4 regions of the Pelosinus sp. sgz500959 genome follow, and region 4 is predicted to be linked to each of the others. Evidence: riboswitches for the same ligand, from Rfam matches in the RefSeq annotation. Region 4 holds a riboswitch; each other region holds the start of a gene.
The links. A riboswitch is a leader RNA that binds a small molecule or an ion and turns the genes downstream of it on or off. The one in region 4 is predicted to bind cobalamin.

Region 1 (4,862 bases), on a different contig from region 4:
CGTACCCAGCGTCAGCCGCGTCTTATGATTATTCCCATGATTGATATTATTTTCTTTTTATTGATTTTTTTTATGATGAGTACCTTATATATGGTAGAACAGCGCACGATTCCTGTTAATTTACCGCAAACGACATCCGCACAAAGTGATATGCCACGTAGTATTTCTATCTCCGTTACCCAAGAAGGAAAGATCTTATTTGAACAAGAAGAAATTCCTCTGGAACTGGTGAAAAAACGGGTTGAAATTGAACTTCATAAGGAAAAGGAACTGGTTTTTATATTACGTTCCGACAAGCAGGCAGAACATGGCAACGTGGTTGCCGTACTGGATGAATTAAAATTAGCTGGTGCGCAACGGGTAGCCATTGCAACCCAGCGGAAGGGGAATTAAAGGAGATGACCGAGGGAAAACGTTGGCGAAAAGCGATTATGATTTCACTGTTTTTACATGGTATTCTATTGACTAGCCTTGGATGGGTAGCTGCGAAAGCCTTTACCGTACAGGAGACGCCTGAACAATACGTTGAACTAGAATTGATCAGTGAATTCAGTGGGGCAAGTGAAAATTTTAATACTACAGCATCTAGGGAGATCGCTGTACAAAATGCTCACCCCGCATCGGCTGCTGTGACGATTCCGAGAGTGGATGTATCTGCTACCATGAGAGAACTTGCGCCAACAGTGGAGGCCGTTACTAGTAGTATGTCTGTGTTATCAGCAGAGCCCCTTAGCTCTTCCACTAGTGCAGGAGAGTCGGTTGGTAGCACCGGGGTAATTGGAGGTACTGGAAGTACTGGTGAAGGTAGCAATTCAGCCGCGGGAACCTCTGGATCAGGAAAAGCTGGTAAAGCTGGAGGAGTCATTTCTCCTGGTATTTTGTCCCGTGTGAATCCTTCTTATCCAGAAGAAGCACGGCGAGCTGGCCAAGAGGGAACCGTTATGCTGAAAATACAAATTCTTGAGAATGGTCGTCCAGGTCATATTAGTGTATATCAATCTAGTGGCAATTCCTTATTAGATGATGCAGCGGTCAAGGCTGTAAAGCAATGGAAATTTATTCCCGCCAAAGATCGTGAATCAGGGACACCGATCGTCTGTTATACTACGATGCCTGTCCTATTTCAATTACATGTGTAAAAATATACTTTAAAAGGGGAATCTTTATGAGTAAGAAGGCTGTTTTAGTTGTGAGTTTTGGCACTGTTTATGTTGATACCTTGGAAAAAACCATTGGAAGTACAGAAGAACGTTTTAAAGTCGCTTTTCCAGAGTATGAAATAAGGCGTGCTTTTACTTCATCAACTGTTATTGAAAAATTAGCGGAAAAACATGGTGTTCAGGTAGATGGGGTGGCAACGGCGCTAGAGAAACTAGCTACAGAAGAGTATGAAGAAGTATATATTCAGCCTCTTTATATCGTTGCAGATAAAACCTATCATCATATTAAAGAGTATGTGAGTAAGCTTGCTCATAGCAAAGAAAAGACATTCAAAAAAATAACTATGGGACGGCCGTTGCTCCTTTCTGTAGGCATTAAAAATCATCCTGATGATTATGCAATTGCCATCGAAGCAATCAAAACACAACTACCTGAACTCTCTAGTGAAAAAGCTGTTGTATTTATGTGCAATGGTAGTCAACAACTGGAATACTCTGTTTTACAGTTAAAATTATCGGATGCAGGCCTAAAAAATGCTTTTGTATATACGGCTGAAGGATATCCTACGTTGGAAGGCGTTATAAAACAGCTTCAAGACAATCAAGTGAAAGAAGTAATCTTAGTGCCATTTCTATTCGTAGCTAGTGAACATGTAATTGATTACATAGGTGGTGATAAGGAAGACTCTCCTAAATCACAACTAGAAGCTAAGGGTTTTACCGTGAGCGTATATACAAAGGGGCTAGGGGAAAATCCTGCGATACAAGGCATTTTCGCTCAACATCTCAAAGATGTATTAAAAGCCATAGAAATGCATCATGGGCATCATAAAAAAACAGCTCATGGAGAACAAAAAGGAACACATCACAGTCAATAATAAAAATTTGAGCATGGTGGAAGTATAGCCTAGGAAAAATGGCACCTTACTTTTGGTGTAAGATGCCATTTGAGCTATGGTCTGAATTTCTATATTTAGCAGGGAAGATTAAGTACTATTTTGCAATTTCGATAAGTCGTAATTTGGTTTCTTTTTGGAAGGTCCTAACATTTAAAACATCAATACTTGCTGATATGGTAGCAGTAGAATCTTTGATGCTAGCCGTTCTTTCTAGTAAGGTAATAATATCTTTTTGACAACCTCCGCTGTGTTTATGATTTATTTTAGCACTTTGATGATTGCTATACAATAAAGAGGGAGTAAATCTTTTGAAGTAATAAACTCCATTCAAATCCTCTATAATTTAGAAAATTATAGAGGATGGGGGGATATGTGAAAAGATATTGACAAACTTTTCTGTATATTGCATAGTGAAAAAAGTCACAAAAGAATATAGAAATGATTTAGGTGCCCGCAAGGGCTTAATAGGGAAGATCGGTTGAATGCCGGCGCGGTCCCGCCACTGTAATGAGGAGCAAACCCATGGTATACCACTGAGATGAAAGTCTTGGGAAGGTTTGGGAGAGTGATGATCCAGAGCCAGGAGAACTGCCTATTTATCAATCACCGTTTTTTACCCACGAGCGATGGGGAGGGGGTTTTAAGTGCTTAGTATTGTACTGTAGTTCTTTTTTGCATGTTTATGCCTAAAAGTCTAATTGTATGGATTATTTTGCTTAATAAATACTATCTCCAGCCTATGGCTGGAGTTTTTTATTTGGCGAAATTTTTAAGGTGACCTACATTAGCTATTTTATAAAAGTAAGCAATATTTTTTATAGCATAAAACTGACCATTGGAGATTTTTGATGCTCATTTAAAGAAAGAGATACGTAGAGGAGAATGAAAATATGAAACATAAATTACTTAGTAAAATGATTTGCACTGCTTTAGCTGCTGGTCTATTATTACCTAGTGTATGCGCAGAAGCAAGCGAAACCTTTAGTCTAGACCAAATAATTGTCACAGCTCTCAAGATTGAAAGTAAAGATTTGGAAACTCCTGCTTATGTAACTGTTTATACAGAAGAACAATTAAAAGGAACTGGAGCAGCGAATATACTAGAGGCTCTACGTTATACGGAAGGGATTATTTACCATTCTATGGGACCAGGGGGACAATCATGGGCTGGGATGACATCTAAAGCCGTGATGAGAGGTTCCGAAAAAGGAACCTTGGTATTAATAAATGGTGTAAAAATAAATATGGATGGCTACTATAATTTAGAAGACATACCAGTACAAAATGTTGAACGAGTGGAAATCGTTAAAGGTGCTGCTTCTGTTTTATATGGAGCAGATGCTTTTGGCGGAGTCATTAATGTAATTACCAAAAAAGATATTAAGAATAGTATAACCTATTCACAGGGGAATTTTGGACAGAAGAACCATAGTTTATCTTTGCAAGACGGAAAGTTTAATATAACGGCAGTAGAACAGAAAATTGGGCTTGTTAAGGGGCTCTCTGATACTGGATATGGTACTGGTGGTAGCGATAAAAATTCTTTCCAATGGTCTTATAAGGTGAGTGATCAGCTGACTTTTACCCATGAGCATGTAGAAAATGAATATTCTTTTGATAAATATTCAGGCACGACTTCCAATATAAATTGGAATGTGAAAACGCAATCATCTTTATATGATGATGTAAAAGATTATGCTCGTTTGCATTATGATGGTGATAAATGGGATATAAATGTTTACACTAATGTACAGGACCGAGAATATAACAAATATACTGGGCTAAATACTAGTAAAGTACATAGTAATAGTGAAAAGTATAAATTTTCTGAATATGGAATAGATGCTCAAACCAACTGGGAAACTTCTTTTGCTACTTTTTTAGGTGGTATTGGCTACTCCCGGGAAAATTATCGTAAAAAAGTGATGTTACCAATAGCTTCGGCAGTCAATTTTAATGAGTCTAGGGATGGATATTCTATGTTTTTGCAAGGTAGTAAAAAAGTAAGTGAAGACACAACGGTGATTTTAGGTGTTCGCCAAGAATATGTAAAAAATAATAGTGATACACTTTCTGCTTTCTGCCCACAATTGCAGGTTTTAAAAAAGCTTGAAGAAAATAAAACCTGGTATATCAATGCAGGAAAATCTTTTAAAATGCCTGGATTTAATCAATTATATGATACTGCTGGCACTATTTCTGGGGCAAATGCAGATCTTAAACCGGAAGAAGGATGGAACTATGAAACCGGTTTAAAATGGGAAGGAAAAGATAGTTCGATCAAAGTTGCCGTGTTTAACATGGATTATGATGCTATTAAATATGTAAATCATGGTACCAATGCTGATCCATATTACATACCAGAAAATATACCTTTTCGTAATACGGGTATTGAAATGAGTTATCAAAAACAGCTTAACAAAGCTTTTAGTTATGTAGTAGGAGCTAGTTATGGGAATCCGGAAATTTATAGTGGGAATCAGTGGATTTCACAATATGGTAGAGTGCAATTTAACACGTCATTGAAATATCAATATGATCGTTGGACAAGCAATCTAACTGCGAGCTATTTAGGAGATCGGGCATATACGGACAAACCTCAATTACCGGTGAATCTGACAGTAGCTTACGCAATGGATCAGAATAAAACCATTAATCTATCCATTGATAATTTACTGGATCGTCGTGATATTAATACTCATAGTACGACACCATATTACGCATTGCCACGTTCTTATCGTCTAGGTTATACACAACAATTCTAGTATTCTTGTCCTAAGATACTTTCTAGAGTTTATTCGGG
Region 2 (4,862 bases), on a different contig from region 4:
TTGGTGAACAGGATTTCAATAAATATATCAATTCACTGATTAGTTTAAAAAGAAGCGGAGATCTGTTACTCCTTATCACAGGTAAGGCAATGTATTATTCCATCATCGAAAAAAAATTTTTACCAATGCTAAAAGAAAGTTTTAAGGTCGCTAAGGTACGAGTTATTAATCAAGGGATCGAATGATAGCAAAGAATACTGGATAGGGTAGCCTTAAAATAAAATTGCTCGATCTTTAGGGACAAGCGATTAAAAAAGGATTTATGATAATGATACAACTTGTTAATATATCTAATTATACATGTGATAATGAACTGATTCATAATAACGCAGAATGTCTACAGACTTTTTTAAATCATCATCATATCGATGGATTAGAAATGATGTTTTGTGCGCCATGGGATCGATTTGTTCATAAAAAAGAATGGGTACAAGGAGTCCATCTACGCTTTTGGCCTACTTGGCTTGATTTTTGGCGTGGTGATAATCAAGAGTTACTCAAACAGTTTGGCAGTAATGAAGGGATTATCGCCTGCTATGGAGGATTAACACGTAGTGATTGGCTTAACATTTATAGAGAAAATATTCGAACTGCAGTAAAGGCCAGTGCGAAATATATGGTTTTTCATGTTTGTCATGCCAGAGTACCAGAATTTTTTAGTGGGAATTTTAGTTCTTCTGACAGTGAAGTCATCGAAGCTACCATTGAACTCGTTAATGAACTAGCAGATGAGATCCCAACAGATATAGCACTATTATTTGAAAATTTATGGTGGCCGGGACTTACTCTCAAAAATCCTACATTGGCTGCTAGATTATTGAACGGTGTGAAGCACCCTAATGTAGGAATCATGTTGGATACAGGACATCTAATGAATACCAATCAAGAGTTAAAAACGGAATCTGAGGGTATTGATTATATTCTTACTGTATTACATGATTTAGGCGAATATCGTTCCTATGTGCGAGGTATTCATTTACACAAATCTCTTTCAGGAGAGTATGCAAAAGAGAGCCAGCTCCGAAAGACAGAAAAATTTAGTATAACTGAAATTATGAATCACGTCTTACAAATAGATCAGCATCAGCCTTTTGCTACTAGTGAAGTTCAACGATTAATCAATTATATTAAACCAGATTTTTTGGTACATGAGTTCATGTATTCCACTATAGAAGAATGGTCTCAAAAAATTTTGGTACAGCAACAAGCATTACAATTATAGTTGACGTATATCCTAATTAGCTTATTTTTATATCTGCGTAAGCACTTTATCTAACAATCATGATTTGACTTGCGAGATATAGAGAGGATAGTTGCGACTAATGTATATCTCATATTATAGATAACCTGTATTAAGTTGACAAATTTTCAAAATAATGATAATATAAGAAACATTGAATTGACTTAAAATAAAATATAGTAGAAATAGGTGCCCTTCGGGGCTTAATAGGGAAGTCCGGTTGAATGCCGGCGCGGTCCCGCCACTGTAATGAGGAGCAAACCCATGTTATGCCACTGAGACGAAAGTCTTGGGAAGGTTTGGGCGAGTGATGATCCAGAGCCAGGAGAACTGCCTATTTGTCAATCACCGTTTTTACCTGCGAGCGATGGGGAGGGGATTAAGTGCATGTGTTACATGTTGTATTGTACTTATATCTCGGCGTATTTTTGCGCCGAGATTTTTATAAATATAGCTGGTATGTTCTTAATTGTATCTCTCGACTTTGGGTCGAGAGATTTTTTTTACCCCAGAATTCATAAGTATTACTTTGATATGTGATTTGTTCTACATATAGTCAACCATTTCTACCATCCAATAAAATCACGGAGGGGTTAATGAAGCAATCTATAACAACTATTACTCTGCATGATCACAAAATTTTTCTGGCTTTAGCCATACCATTGATTATTTCTTTTATTTCTACACCATTATTAGGGGTTGTAGATACTGCTATTATGGGACGTTTTCCCCAAGCCGCCTATATTGGTGGTGTATCCATTGCCGTGCTTATTTTTAATACCTTGTATTGGGTATTAGGTTTTTTACGCGTCAGTACTGCTGGGTTCAGCGCCCAAGCGTTCGGTCTTGGCGACAAGCAGGCTATAGCTCTATCTCTGGTAAGACCAACGGTGATTGCTCTTTGCCTTGGTATATTGATTGTTGTATGCCAATGGCCGATCAAAGCTGTAGCTTTCATTCTATTAGCTCCTAATGAGACAATAGGTTCCTTAGCTAGTACGTATTATAATATTAGGATTTGGGGGGCGCCTTTTGTACTGATCAACTATGTTATCAATGGTTGGCTGATGGGCGTGGCAAAAGTTAAACTTTCCTTGTTTTTGCAAGTACTAATGAATCTATTAAATATTTTGTTTGCGGTGATTCTGGTTGTGGGCTTTGGTTTGAATGCAGATGGTGTGGCAGCAGCAACCCTTATAGCGGAATTTGCTACAGCATGTATTGGAGTTATGATGATAAGAAAAATGCAAATGGTAAGTTTTAGCGGGCTTTCTCTTTTAAAATTCTTTAATCCAGCAACCTTCATCGACATGATGAAAGTGAATCGGGATCTTTTTATAAGAACCATATGCCTTCTTACTGTATACAATCTTATTGCTGTATATGGCATCAGGTATGGGGATACGATTTTAGCAGTAAATGCAGTACTTATGCAAGTACATTTTGTTATGGCTAATTTGCTTGGCGGCATTGCCAATGCCAGCACGGTTTTTGTAGGCCAAGCCATTGGTGAAAAAAATCAAGAGCTTTACTTTAAAACAATTAAGTTAACAGCCATCTGGAGCGGTTTGACGGCTGTACTGCTTGCAATCAGCGTTATCCTTTTCCAAGAACCTTTAATTCATCTATTTACAACGATCACGGATATTCAGCAGGTAGCAAAAAGTTATATTTATTGGATTGCCCTATTCCCACTGGTTGCTTTTTGGGGATTGCAGCTTTATGGCATTTTTGTTGGAGCTACGGTAGCTGTTCCGATTAGAAATTCCATGATTTATTCTCTTATCTTTTTCTTTGCCTGTTTGTGGGTTGGAGTACCTAAATTAGCCAATCACGGTGTATGGTTAGCTTTTACTGTATTTAGCTTAGGGCGGTCTTTATTTTTATGGATATATTTACCGAATCTGAATGGGCATGTCCTAAAGTTAGATACGGATACCAGCTCTTAGTTTGAGCTGCTGGTTGGTATCGACCCTCATTTGTGTCAGTGTAGCAGTCTTTATTCCGTAGGAGCTTAAGTTTCAATGGTATCCTACTGTTTAAAATAAAAAATAATATTACATAACAAGAAAGGTGAAGAAAAATGAAAAAACGTTCTTATCTATGGATGGTATCCCTATTGATGGGGTGCTTGATGTTATTTGCAGCTGGTTGTTCTTCTGACAAAAAAACCAGTGGTGATGGAAAGGAGAAAAGCATCAACTTTATTACGGTTTGGCCAGCTAATACGATGGATCCCCATCGGTGTCACTTTAGTTTTATATTGAATTCCGGCACTATGGAGACACTCGTTGGACTGGATCCAAAAACAACAGAACTTTATCCTTGGCTGGCAGAAAGCTGGAAGTCTGAAGATGGTCAGCACTGGGAATTTAAAATTCGTAAAGGAGTCAAATTCCATAATGGAAAAGAATTGACTCCACAAACGGTCAAGGCTAGCCTAGAACGCTCGATTGCAGTAAATCCTGGTGTAAAAGCCTCGTTAAAAATTGCCTCGATCGAAACGTCTGGTGATATTTTAAAAATCACTACGGAAACTCCCTATGCGGCTCTTCCGTCGGAATTAGTCCACTACAACACGGTTATCATCGATGTGACTGCTCCGGAAGATAAACCTCCCATCGGAACTGGTGCATTTATGTTTGCAAGTTTTGACATAACCAAAGGTGCGGAGTTGGTGAAATTTCCTCAATATTGGAATGGTGTAGCTAAGCTAGATCGGGTTATGCTAACGTTTAACGATGATGCGAATGCCCGTCTGTTGGCACTGCAATCTGGTGATGCTGACATCATTTATCGTCCTGCTTTAGAAAATTTGCCAGCTTTGCGCAAAGATGACAAGCTAGTTGTGGAGAGCGTTCCCGGCAAACGGGTATACCACTTGCTTTATAATTATGTTGGAAAAAATAAGGATTTGTGGGCCAATGAAGAATTCCGCAAGGGGATAGATGCTCTTATCAACAGGCAGGAGATTGTTGACAAAGTTATGGGAAAAGAAGCCGTTGTAGCTGCTAACCCTTTTCCTGGAAATTATCCTTTTTCGCCGGAATCTAAGCCACATGTGTATGGTATAGCTGAAGCATTAAAACACTTTGAGGCCGCTGGTCTGACAGTGCAGGATGGGAAAGTTCTTAAGGATGGTCAGAGTATTAAACTGCGAATGGCAACCTATATCGCTCGTCCAGAACTTCCTCAAATTGCTCAAATCGTTCAAGCTTCAGCGAAACAAGTAGGAATCGAAATGGAAATCAATGTAGCAGATAACATTGATGAATACCTGCCCCAAGGGAATTGGGATTTGGTAACGTACTCTCTACTAACGACAACCCGGGGGGATGGGGCTTTTTTCTTAAATGCTGCTTTTTCACCTAAAGGGGTGCAGAATCATGGTCGTCTCAATGTGCCTGAATTGACTGCTTTGCTTGAAAAATACAACCAGACCATCGACGCAAAAGAACGGCATCAAATTGCCAAAGAAATCGCCAGTATGATTGAAGAGCGAGCTTATAATGCCTATATTACATCTCCTTATGAAACGGTTGCTTACCGAAAAAAAGTGAAAGGTTGGGTGACTCCTTCAAATGAATTTGAGTTCCAGATGGTTACCAAGGATTTGGACTTG
Region 3 (4,862 bases), on a different contig from region 4:
TGCAGTTTCGCAAGAATCTGGTAGCAATTTGCCTTAATGTGAATAAAATCATCAACACCAGCTTCTTTATATAGATCTTGTAAATCCGCGGGAGGAAGACCTGCTAAGAACAATGTTATATCCGGTCTATGTTTTTTGATTCCTTTAGCTAATGCTGGAACCAGTTCGGGATAAGTAACATCTGTAGAACAAATAACAGCAACAGGTGCACCAGACTCAATGGTAGCGTGGATGGCATCGTCTATTGTTTTAAAACCATCATTTCTTAACATTTTAAAAGCACCGACTTCTAAAAAGCCGCTTACAAAATCAGCTCGTGCTTTATGTTGAGGAATAGGTCCCATATTGACTAAAAAAATCTCTAGATTTTTTCCTGTTCGATTTTTATAAGCCTCTGTATGTTCTCGTAATGTCCGATATTGTTCATCGGCTCGATGGCTAACGAGTGGGGTGACCACTGTTTTTCGTCCATTATTTTTGCGGATACTATTGGTAACTTCTCCTAAGGTGGCTCCATTAAAGATAGCTTGAATCACGACATCAGTGATAACGGCCATTCCTCTATCAACTTTGTCTAAGGTCCTCACTCGACGTTCACATTCTTGTTCGTCCATATCATTACGATATGTATACAATTCACTACTACGTTGTTTTTTGAAATCAGCATAATCAAATTGAGGAATATCTAATGGTTTTTCCAACAAATTTGGGTACATATTAGTTCCCAAAATGACATCCTTACGTTTAGCAAATCCTTCAGCGCGTTTTTTAGCGATAAATTCGATTTTTTCCTGAGGTATTTTTTGTAGTAAGGATTGAAACATACCACCAGCGCCTTCGATTTCTTGAAAGAGTTCCCAAGCTTTTTCCCCAATCATACTGGTTAATTTCTCTACATACCAAGATCCGCCAGCTGGATCAATCGGTTGAGTTAAATTACACTCTTGTTGTAGTACAATCTGAGTGTTACGAGCAATACGGTGGGAAAAGGTGTCAGCTGGACGTATTGCTTCGTCAAAATATCCTACATGTAAACTATCAACCCCACCTACTACTGCAGAAAAAGCCTCTGTTGTCGTACGTAACATATTGACGTAAGGATCATACACTGTTTTTGTAAAGGCAGACGTGCGAGCATGAATCACCATTTTTTGCCCTTCTTCATTACCGCCAAAAGCTTTGACAATCTGAGCCCATAACATACGTGCGGCCCGTAATTTAGAGATTTCCATAAAAAATTTAGTACCAACAGAGAAAGAAAAACAGATTTGTTTTGCAGCTACATCAATTGGAACTCCTCGTTCTTGCATACTCCGCAAATATTCAACGCCTGTAGCGAGGGAAAATGCCAACTCTTGTACAGCATTGGCACCACTATCATGATAGGCTTGGCTTTTTACTAAAATCGTTCTAAATTTTAAATTATTATAATTCACCCATGTCATCAGTCCTGCCATTTCATCATACAGAGTATCCAATGAATCAGGAAGTTCACCTGTCCTTGCGAGTTGGTCTAAGGGATCGACTCCAATGCATCCTCTTAACTTATGATCATCTTGCCCATTGGCTTTCATAAGAGCCATCATCAAACTAACCATCTGAATACCAGAAGTACCTACAGGCATAAATAAAGGAGTATTCTCTAAATCAATCCCTATAAAAGCTCGCTGCAGATCATCTAATGTTGATAAAGATAATCCTTTTCCTATGAGATGTTCATCAGCCTGATCAACATCTATTCCCAGTTGCGTAGCCTGATCTAAGACTACATTAATCCCAGTTCCCCCCTTATCAAGTTCTTGCTGTAGTACTTGATTAAATACATCCGCTAAAGGTTCAGAGCATTCCTGGGAAATATCCCAAGGCTTATCTAAATAACCTGCACTTTTTGTCCCACGGACAAAAGGAAAACTACCCGGCAGGGAATGGCAATGCTCTATTTCTTCAATATCTTCCATGCGGTACATAGGTTGCAATGCAATGCCTTCATAGGTTTGAGTGATTAGCTTTTTTTCCCAATTAGCTCCTTTGAGAGATTTTTCAGATTCAGCTCGCCATTCTTCATAGGTAGGGTAAGGGAATTCAGCAAAAAAACGTTCTTGAGGTTTATCATCAGCTAAATTTTCATTTTGTTTTTCCATGTTATCACCTTTCATTTCACTAATTTTGGCAAAATAAAAAACTCTCAGCACAGGCTGAGAGTTATACGCAAATGTTAAATTATACTTAATAAATCCCGGCTGAAAATATCAGCCGGGACGAAATAACGCAAATTTTGCGTGTAAATCTCCTCCCCATCTCTCGCAGGTCAAACGGTGATTGCTATATAGGCAGTTCTCCTGACTCTGGATCATTGCGCATCCAAACCTTCCCAAGAATTCATTCTCAGTGGTATACTATGGATTTGCTCCTCATTACAGTGGCGGGACCGTGTTGGCTTTGAACCAACTTCCCTATTAAGCCCCGAAGGGCACCTATATCATCATATGAAATTTTTCACAAAGTATCTGATTATTACTCTATAATAAAGTTTTCATTTTGTCAAGTGATTATATACATATAAAAATACACTCATATCTGTTTTTTAGAACCTGAAGTTTGTAATGAGATGATAGGAAGATTTATAGCTACTAAAAGTAGAGGGATCATATGGTTTTAAATTATAATATCTTGCTTCTACATTAGCATTTTTTGCAAATACATATTGTACACCAAAGCCATAACCTTGCGCGCCGTCACCGCCGATACCATTACCGCTATTTATGACTAAAGTTCCTGGGTTATTAGTAGAATCAACAGCGTAATTTCCTAAGTTTAAATAATCAACACTAATACCAAAGGTTCCTGGTTTGCTATTATCTATACCTTTCCATAAGACTCTTCCCCAATAACCATGATCTTGCGCATTCGCTGGCAAATGACTATCAGCATTTTTTACATATTCACCTGTAATGGTAAGATCATTGATTTTTGTATTGAATCCATAGGCTGTTTGCTCAAGGTTATAACCGACAGCATTTGTCATGGTATTCAAATGCCCTATCGTAATGTTAGTATTGTCTGCTACTTTTACTTTAAGATTTGCAAGAAATGCATTTGTCGTTGAGCCACTTCCGGTGTAGGCAGCCAGATCACCATACCCAGCAAACAATTGAGCTTTGCCAAAATCATAGGTAGCCATTGCTCCATCAATGGAATTAGAGTCCCAGATAATCCCTTGCCCCAAAAAGGGCAAAAACCGCCCCAAGGAAGTAGTCAGCTGCCCATTCTTCCATTGTAATTCTGCCCGCTCAAAGGTTGGACTACTTGATTGTGAAGTTTTAGAACTATCACTAGCCTTCTTATATTGATTAGAAGTATTGGTTGCATTAAGACGTCCAAAAAAAGTTAAATCATCAGCAACATCTGAGGTGAAATTCAAGCGGACTCGCTCTTGCATACGGGTAGTATTTTTGCTATCTGTATTTTTAGCGCCTTGGTTCCAATTTGTTTGATAACGGATTCGTACATCTCCTGTCATCTTTATCCTAGGATTACTTTTTTCTAATTTTTCAAGACGGCTATCTATTGTATTATTACTCCCCATGCCCATGGTAAGCTCGGGAGCAAATTCAGCCTGTAAACTTTCGATGATAGCTTTGTCCGTCCCATTAACTTTGTCTGATTTTGCCATAGCTTTTGCTACGATAGCAGCCATTTCACAGCGCGTTAGAAGCACATTCTCTTGATAAATACCACCACCAAAACCATTGATAATACCTGATTTCGCGAGTTCATTAACTGCACTATAAGACCAGTGATGTTCAGGTATAACCGCAAATAAATTAGCAGATGCTGCGAATCCAGTAGTCGCAACACTCAAACTGAATACAGTACCTAAAGCAAAAGCAATTTTTTGATTCATGTAAATTCTCCCCTAGTTTTTTATTCCGATACTTTATGTTAGTATTTTCTCCATATGAACGATTTCGGCACTGCCACCTTCATCAATCGTGATAACAAATCCTTGTTTTTCCCAAAAGTTAAATCCCCCAGGCAAAAACCGATGAGTATGAAGATACATGATAAGGTACCCTTGCTTTATACAAAAGTCAGTTAGGGTTTTGACCAAATTAGACCCTAGCCCCTGCCGTCTTAAACTCTTGTCAATATAAAAACGCCCTACTTCCGCCGTAATAGGCAGATCATATCGCCCTTTCAGCAATTCAATCCGATCATTATAGGTACAAATTGCTGCAGTACCGACAACTTCACCTAACCGCGTAAATACTCCCCACATGTTGCAATTTATAGGTTCTAAATATGTCTTTCTGATCCCCCAAATATCATTGGTTATAGCCAACTGACCTTCTTGGGCAAACAGTTCTTGAAGCTGTCCTAATAAGAAATTTTGCACAGCATCAATATCGGCTTCACGAATAGCCCGAATTACCAGGTCTTGCTTTTGCACAGGGAACAACCTCCTTTTCTAATAAGATAAAAACTCAGTTCACGTCAAAAAGCGTCAGTAACTGTTTGGTATAAGAATGCCTCTCTGGTGCAAAAAGTTCTTTTCCTGCACAAAAATCCACGATCTCTCCATGTTGCATAACGATCAAACGCTGGCTCATAAAGTGAACGGCGCTAAGGTCGTGGGAAATGAAGAGATAAGACAGCCCCAATTCTTCTTGAAGATCTTTTAACAGATTGAGTACCCTGGCCTGAATGGATACGTCCAAACTCGCCGTCGGCTCGTCCAGCACGATTAGGGAAGGCTCTACACTAATTGCGCGGGCAATCGCTACCCGCTGTTTTTGACCACCGCTAAGTTCTGAGGGATAGCGGTCCAAGTAGCTTGGTGACAAGTGAACTTTTTCTAGTAA
Region 4 (4,862 bases):
ATCTAACAAGATAATATGCAATTCTTTCTTTTCTTCGACCCATTTTCCATCTTTTTTGACCATGACAGGTGTTTGACCAGCAGTCATCGTCATATAACTTGTCATAAGCTGACCGGTCGCATTACGAGGCAAGGTACGTAAAATCGGTGCTGCGTCTTTAATCGTAGGGATTAATTTTTCATAACCCATGATTACTACATGAATCTTAGGAAGGGTGGTGACGAGACGTGCATTCCCTTCATTTGTTACCAAACCGATTGCGGAATTTTCTGCGATCCCGAAGTTCGCTCCTGAGATACCCATATCGGCTAGAAGGAATTCTTTACGCAAATTTTGTCTAGCTGCTTGTACCATGAAAGGGATATCATTCGGTATTTCTTGCTTTAATTCTTTGGAGAAATAACCTGCGACTTGATCTCTATTTAAATGAATGGCAGGCATAACCATATGCGAAGGTTTATGACCGGCCAATGAAATAATCCATTCACCAAGGTCTGTTTCTTTCACATGCAGTCCAGCATCTTCTAACGTATGATTGAGAAGAATTTCTTCTGAAGCCATGGATTTTGATTTTACGATACGCTTAACGCCTTTTTCTTCGCATAAATCAAGTAGATACTTTTTCAAAGCATCGCCGTCTTTAGCGCGAAATACCTTTGCGCCACGTTTGATTGCTTCTGCTTCAAATTTATCAGCAACTTTTTCAATCTCTGCAACAGTGCCGATTTTCATTTGACGTACTTGTTCACGTAAGGCATCAATATCTTCAACATTTTCATATGCTTTTGCGCGAGCAGTTGGATAGGCTTCAGCAAAACGTCCTAAGGAACCGCGCAATGTTTCATCGCTTAATTTTTCGGCAATCTCATTTTTTACATTACGATTATTTGTTTCCATTACAGTGCACCTCCGGATACTTCTTCATCAATGGCGATTAAGACAAAACGGTTTGGACCATGTACGCCGATGGTCAAGACTCTTTCAATATCAGAAGTACGGCTAGGACCTGTAATGAAACTGATATAGCCATTATCATATACTTTAGAAATGACTTCAAAGGCTTCAGTAATACCGAGCACAACATTCTTACTGTTCATAAAGACAACGTGAATGGGGGGGAGCATGGATACTAAGCGACTTTCGAAAGCATATCCATCCATACAGACGCTACCGCTTTCTGCAATGCCAAATTCCACAGTGGAAATACCGATATCTGCCGATTCAGCATGTTCTGTAATGTCTGTTAATTCAGTATATACAGAAATTCCCATGGAATGTAATTCTTCATTGATACCAGTAGCTTGTTGTAAAGGACTATTTACAGTAACTATCTTTTTAGCATTTGTAAACTTCACCATATTAGCCACGATTTCGCGGGCTTCTACAGCAGTTTTAACGCGAAATATTTCAGTAGCGGCAGCTGAGGCCCTTTTTTCGAATTCAGGAAATAAATGATCTCCTACGTTCTCTAATGGAAAAGCGTTTCTCCAATTCTCACATACTTTTTTCATTATTCATACTCCTTTATTGTGCTGGTAAGGTGGTCTGACCAGTAACTTTATATTCATGTTATTCGCAATTTAATAGAAATATCCTCTATTTTTTTTAAAAAAATATTATTTTTTCTTACAAAATATTAAAAAACAATCCTACAAACAAAGGAGAATGTTTCTCATATATAGAAAGAAGTTTTTAAAAGTTTAACTAAATAATATAAAAACTTGTATATAGTTAAAGAGGTAATTGGATTTTTTTAAGACTGAAATGTTCTAATTTGAAAAAATAAATAGAGAACCTTACAAAAAATATTTTGATCGTCCTACAAGCTGAGAAAAAAACATCCTACAAATGATAAGGTAAATCTGACTTGGATTGGATTTTTCCTGTAATGGGGTTTTGATTCTTTTGTACTCTCATTTTACAAAGTAAAAGTCTTACAATAATCTAAACAATCGATAAATTAAAATTAAAAAGTAAATAATAGCAGGAAAAACTTCATTCGTGATGGAATATAGAATTATAAATCCAATGATTGTCCTAATCATTGCTATAATCTAATAATAATATGGGAATAGGTGCTTTATGCTTAAAAGGGAAGTCCGGTAACTAGACCGGCACGGTCCCGCCACTGTGTTGGGGAGTATGGCTAAGATATACCACTGGGGAAACCCGGGAAGGTTTAGTGATATGATGAACCATAGTCAGGAGACCTGCCTATTCTAACACACACCGTTATGACCTACGGAAGATAGGCAGGTGGGTAGAATAAATTAATTTTGTTTATTGTACCCCCTGCTTGCAGGGGGTTTTCATTATGCAAAAAAAAATGCGCTCGGGTATTACAACCGGTACTTGTGCAGCAGCGGCTACAAAAGCTGCTCTTATGACCTGGTCTGGCTCTTTTACGGAGGGCGTTGATGTTACATCGCCGCAAGGCACTAAGATCCATGTGAAAATTGAAACATGTGAAAAAATTATGAATGGCGGCAGAGCATCCGTTATAAAAGATGCTGGAGATGACCCTGATGTAACTCATGGCACTCTCATTATTGCCGAGGTTCAGGTACAGGAAGGAATTGATACTGTCTTAAAAGCAGGTATCGGAGTCGGTACAGTGACTAAACCAGGCATGTCAGTTGCCATTGGTGAACCTGCGATCAATCCAGGCCCAAGAAAAATGATCCTACAGGCAGTACAAGATGTATTACCAGATGAGTATGGCGCTATTGTTACGATCTCCATACCTGATGGGGAGCGGCTAGCGAAGCGGACACTCAATCCGACCTTAGGCATTGTTGGTGGTTTATCCATTATCGGTACGACAGGAATTGTTGAGCCCATGTCTGAAGACGGTTTTAAAAATTCTCTATCGCCACAGATTAATATGGTGAAAGCCTTAGGGTATGATCAAGTGGTATTCGCTCCTGGAAAAATCGGTCAAGATATTGCCATTCATCGTTATGGCATACCAGCCGAAACAGTGCTTCAGACTAGTAACTTTATCGGTCATATGCTTGAAAGTGCTGTACAATATAACATGAAAAAAGTGTTGTTATTTGGTCATTTGGGTAAACTGGTAAAGGTTGCTGCAGGGATTTTTCATACTCACAATCGAATGGCAGATGCTCGTTTTGAAACCTTAGCGGCTTATATGGCAGCAGCGGGTGCTCCTCAGCAGGCTATCCTAGAAATTTTAGCATGTACCACTACTGAAGGGGCTATGCCAATTATTGAACAGTATCAGTTGCAGTGTGTTTATCAGACTTTGGCAGAGCGAGCCAGTGCACGCGCCAAACGTTATGTATTTGGTGATTTAATCGTCGGTACAGTCATTGTCACGTTGCAAGGTGATATCTTAGGACTTGATGATACGGCGCGAGAAATTGGAGGCAGTTTGGGATGGAATATAAAGTAATCGTAGTAGGAATCGGACCAGGTTCACCTGACTATATACTGCCAATTGCAAGTCGTACGATTGCGCAGGCTCAGGTAGTAGTCGGTAGTAAGCGAGCCCTTGATGCCTTCGCTCCAAGTGATAGCAAAACAAAAGTGATTGACCGGGATATTCAAGGCGTACTGACTTTTATTGCTGAATCTCTCATGACGAGTGATGTTGTGGTTATGGTGTCTGGTGATCCAGGATTTTATAGTTTACTCGTAGCCTTGCGGTCAAAATTTACACCCTCACAACTCACGGTGATACCAGGCATCAGTTCTGTACAATTGGCTTTTGCCCGTATGTCTGAGGTGTGGCAAGATGCACGCCTTATTAGCATGCATGGCCGCAAAGCCAGCGATGAAGATCTAGCGTATAAACCGAATAAAAAATTGGGTATTTTAACAGATCATGAGCATAATCCTAGCCATATTGCTCAAGTGCTTATGGACCATGGTTGGCCAATCGATGGACAAGTGTGGCTTGGTGAAGGCTTATCCTATGAAGAAGAAAATCATAAAAAACTAACTTTAGGTGAAGCGAGAGATATAACTGGCTTTACCCATTGTGTAATGGTGGTGATGGCATGACCTATTTCCTGGGAATTAATGATGATGAGTTTATCCGTGGTGAGATTCCCATGACTAAACAAGAGATCCGAATTTTAGTCTTAGCAAAAGCTAAGATCCGTCCGACTGATGTGATTATCGATATTGGGGCAGGTACTGGATCTTTATCCATTGAAGCTGCTCTGCAAGCTCCTAAAGGCCGAGTGTATGCCATTGAACGGCATGCAGAAGGCATTGAGCTCATTCGTGCCAATGGGACTAAATTTGGCGCAGAGAATGTAGAAGCTATTTTAGGCAGTGCACCAGAAGCACTTGAGGGTTTACCCATGAGTGATGTCATTTTTATTGGTGGCAGTGGTGGACACTTAACTGAAATTTTAAATCAAAGTGATCAGTTACTTAGGTCACAAGGTAGGCTGGTCATTACGGCTATTACCATAGAAACGTTGTATGAAGCTTTGCATATCATGCAAGAAAAACCTGAGTTTACTGTTGAAGCCTTTAGTGCCCAGATTTCACGAATTAAGCAAATTAAGACAAGCAATATGCTACAAGCTTTAAATCCTATTTATATTATTACATGTACAAAAAAAGCGTAGAAATGAGGAGGTTTTTTCATGGATATATCTTTCGTAGGTGCCGGTCCTGGGGATGTTGAACTGATTACTGTAAAAGGACAACGTTTGGTAGGCGAGGCTGATGTCATTATTTATGCAGGTTCTCTTGTAAACCCTGCCCTGTTAGCGTTAGCCAAACAAGGAGCGGCCATTTATAATAGCGCTTCCATGACCCTTGATGAGGTCATTGAAACGATGGAAAAGGCTGTCGCCGTCGGCAAAAAAGTTGTGCGTCTTCAT

Region 1: it holds a riboswitch for cobalamin, as region 4 does, so the genes downstream of both, ACAN52_RS04225 (TonB-dependent receptor plug domain-containing protein) here and cbiD (cobalt-precorrin-5B (C(1))-methyltransferase CbiD) in region 4, are expected to answer to the same signal.
Region 2: it holds a riboswitch for cobalamin, as region 4 does, so the genes downstream of both, ACAN52_RS04200 (MATE family efflux transporter) here and cbiD (cobalt-precorrin-5B (C(1))-methyltransferase CbiD) in region 4, are expected to answer to the same signal.
Region 3: it holds a riboswitch for cobalamin, as region 4 does, so the genes downstream of both, ACAN52_RS04160 (methylmalonyl-CoA mutase family protein) here and cbiD (cobalt-precorrin-5B (C(1))-methyltransferase CbiD) in region 4, are expected to answer to the same signal.

Annotation. Positions count from the first base shown of each region.
Region 1 covers NZ_JBGJZL010000002.1:325,151-330,012, reverse strand. Annotated here, with positions in the region: gene ACAN52_RS04240 (ExbD/TolR family protein) at 1-393, shown strand, start outside; gene ACAN52_RS04235 (energy transducer TonB) at 399-1,139, shown strand; gene ACAN52_RS04230 (sirohydrochlorin cobaltochelatase) at 1,166-2,038, shown strand; cobalamin riboswitch at 2,488-2,670, shown strand; gene ACAN52_RS04225 (TonB-dependent receptor plug domain-containing protein) at 2,950-4,824, shown strand.
Region 2 covers NZ_JBGJZL010000002.1:318,304-323,165, reverse strand. Annotated here, with positions in the region: gene ACAN52_RS04210 (hypothetical protein) at 1-185, shown strand, start outside; gene ACAN52_RS04205 (sugar phosphate isomerase/epimerase family protein) at 269-1,222, shown strand; cobalamin riboswitch at 1,411-1,593, shown strand; gene ACAN52_RS04200 (MATE family efflux transporter) at 1,837-3,189, shown strand; gene ACAN52_RS04195 (ABC transporter substrate-binding protein) at 3,324-4,862, shown strand, end outside; gene nikB (nickel ABC transporter permease) at 4,822-4,862, shown strand, end outside.
Region 3 covers NZ_JBGJZL010000002.1:310,428-315,289, forward strand. Annotated here, with positions in the region: gene ACAN52_RS04160 (methylmalonyl-CoA mutase family protein) at 1-2,141, opposite strand, end outside; cobalamin riboswitch at 2,312-2,493, opposite strand; gene ACAN52_RS04165 (S-layer homology domain-containing protein) at 2,585-3,904, opposite strand; gene ACAN52_RS04170 (GNAT family N-acetyltransferase) at 3,938-4,450, opposite strand; gene ACAN52_RS04175 (ABC transporter ATP-binding protein) at 4,485-4,862, opposite strand, start outside.
Region 4 covers NZ_JBGJZL010000013.1:47,099-51,960, reverse strand. Annotated here, with positions in the region: gene ldhH (L-lactate dehydrogenase (quinone) large subunit LdhH) at 1-897, opposite strand, end outside; gene ACAN52_RS17775 (lactate utilization protein C) at 897-1,511, opposite strand; cobalamin riboswitch at 2,057-2,233, shown strand; gene cbiD (cobalt-precorrin-5B (C(1))-methyltransferase CbiD) at 2,315-3,415, shown strand; gene cbiE (precorrin-6y C5,15-methyltransferase (decarboxylating) subunit CbiE) at 3,400-4,026, shown strand; gene cbiT (precorrin-6Y C5,15-methyltransferase (decarboxylating) subunit CbiT) at 4,023-4,604, shown strand; gene cobM (precorrin-4 C(11)-methyltransferase) at 4,623-4,862, shown strand, end outside.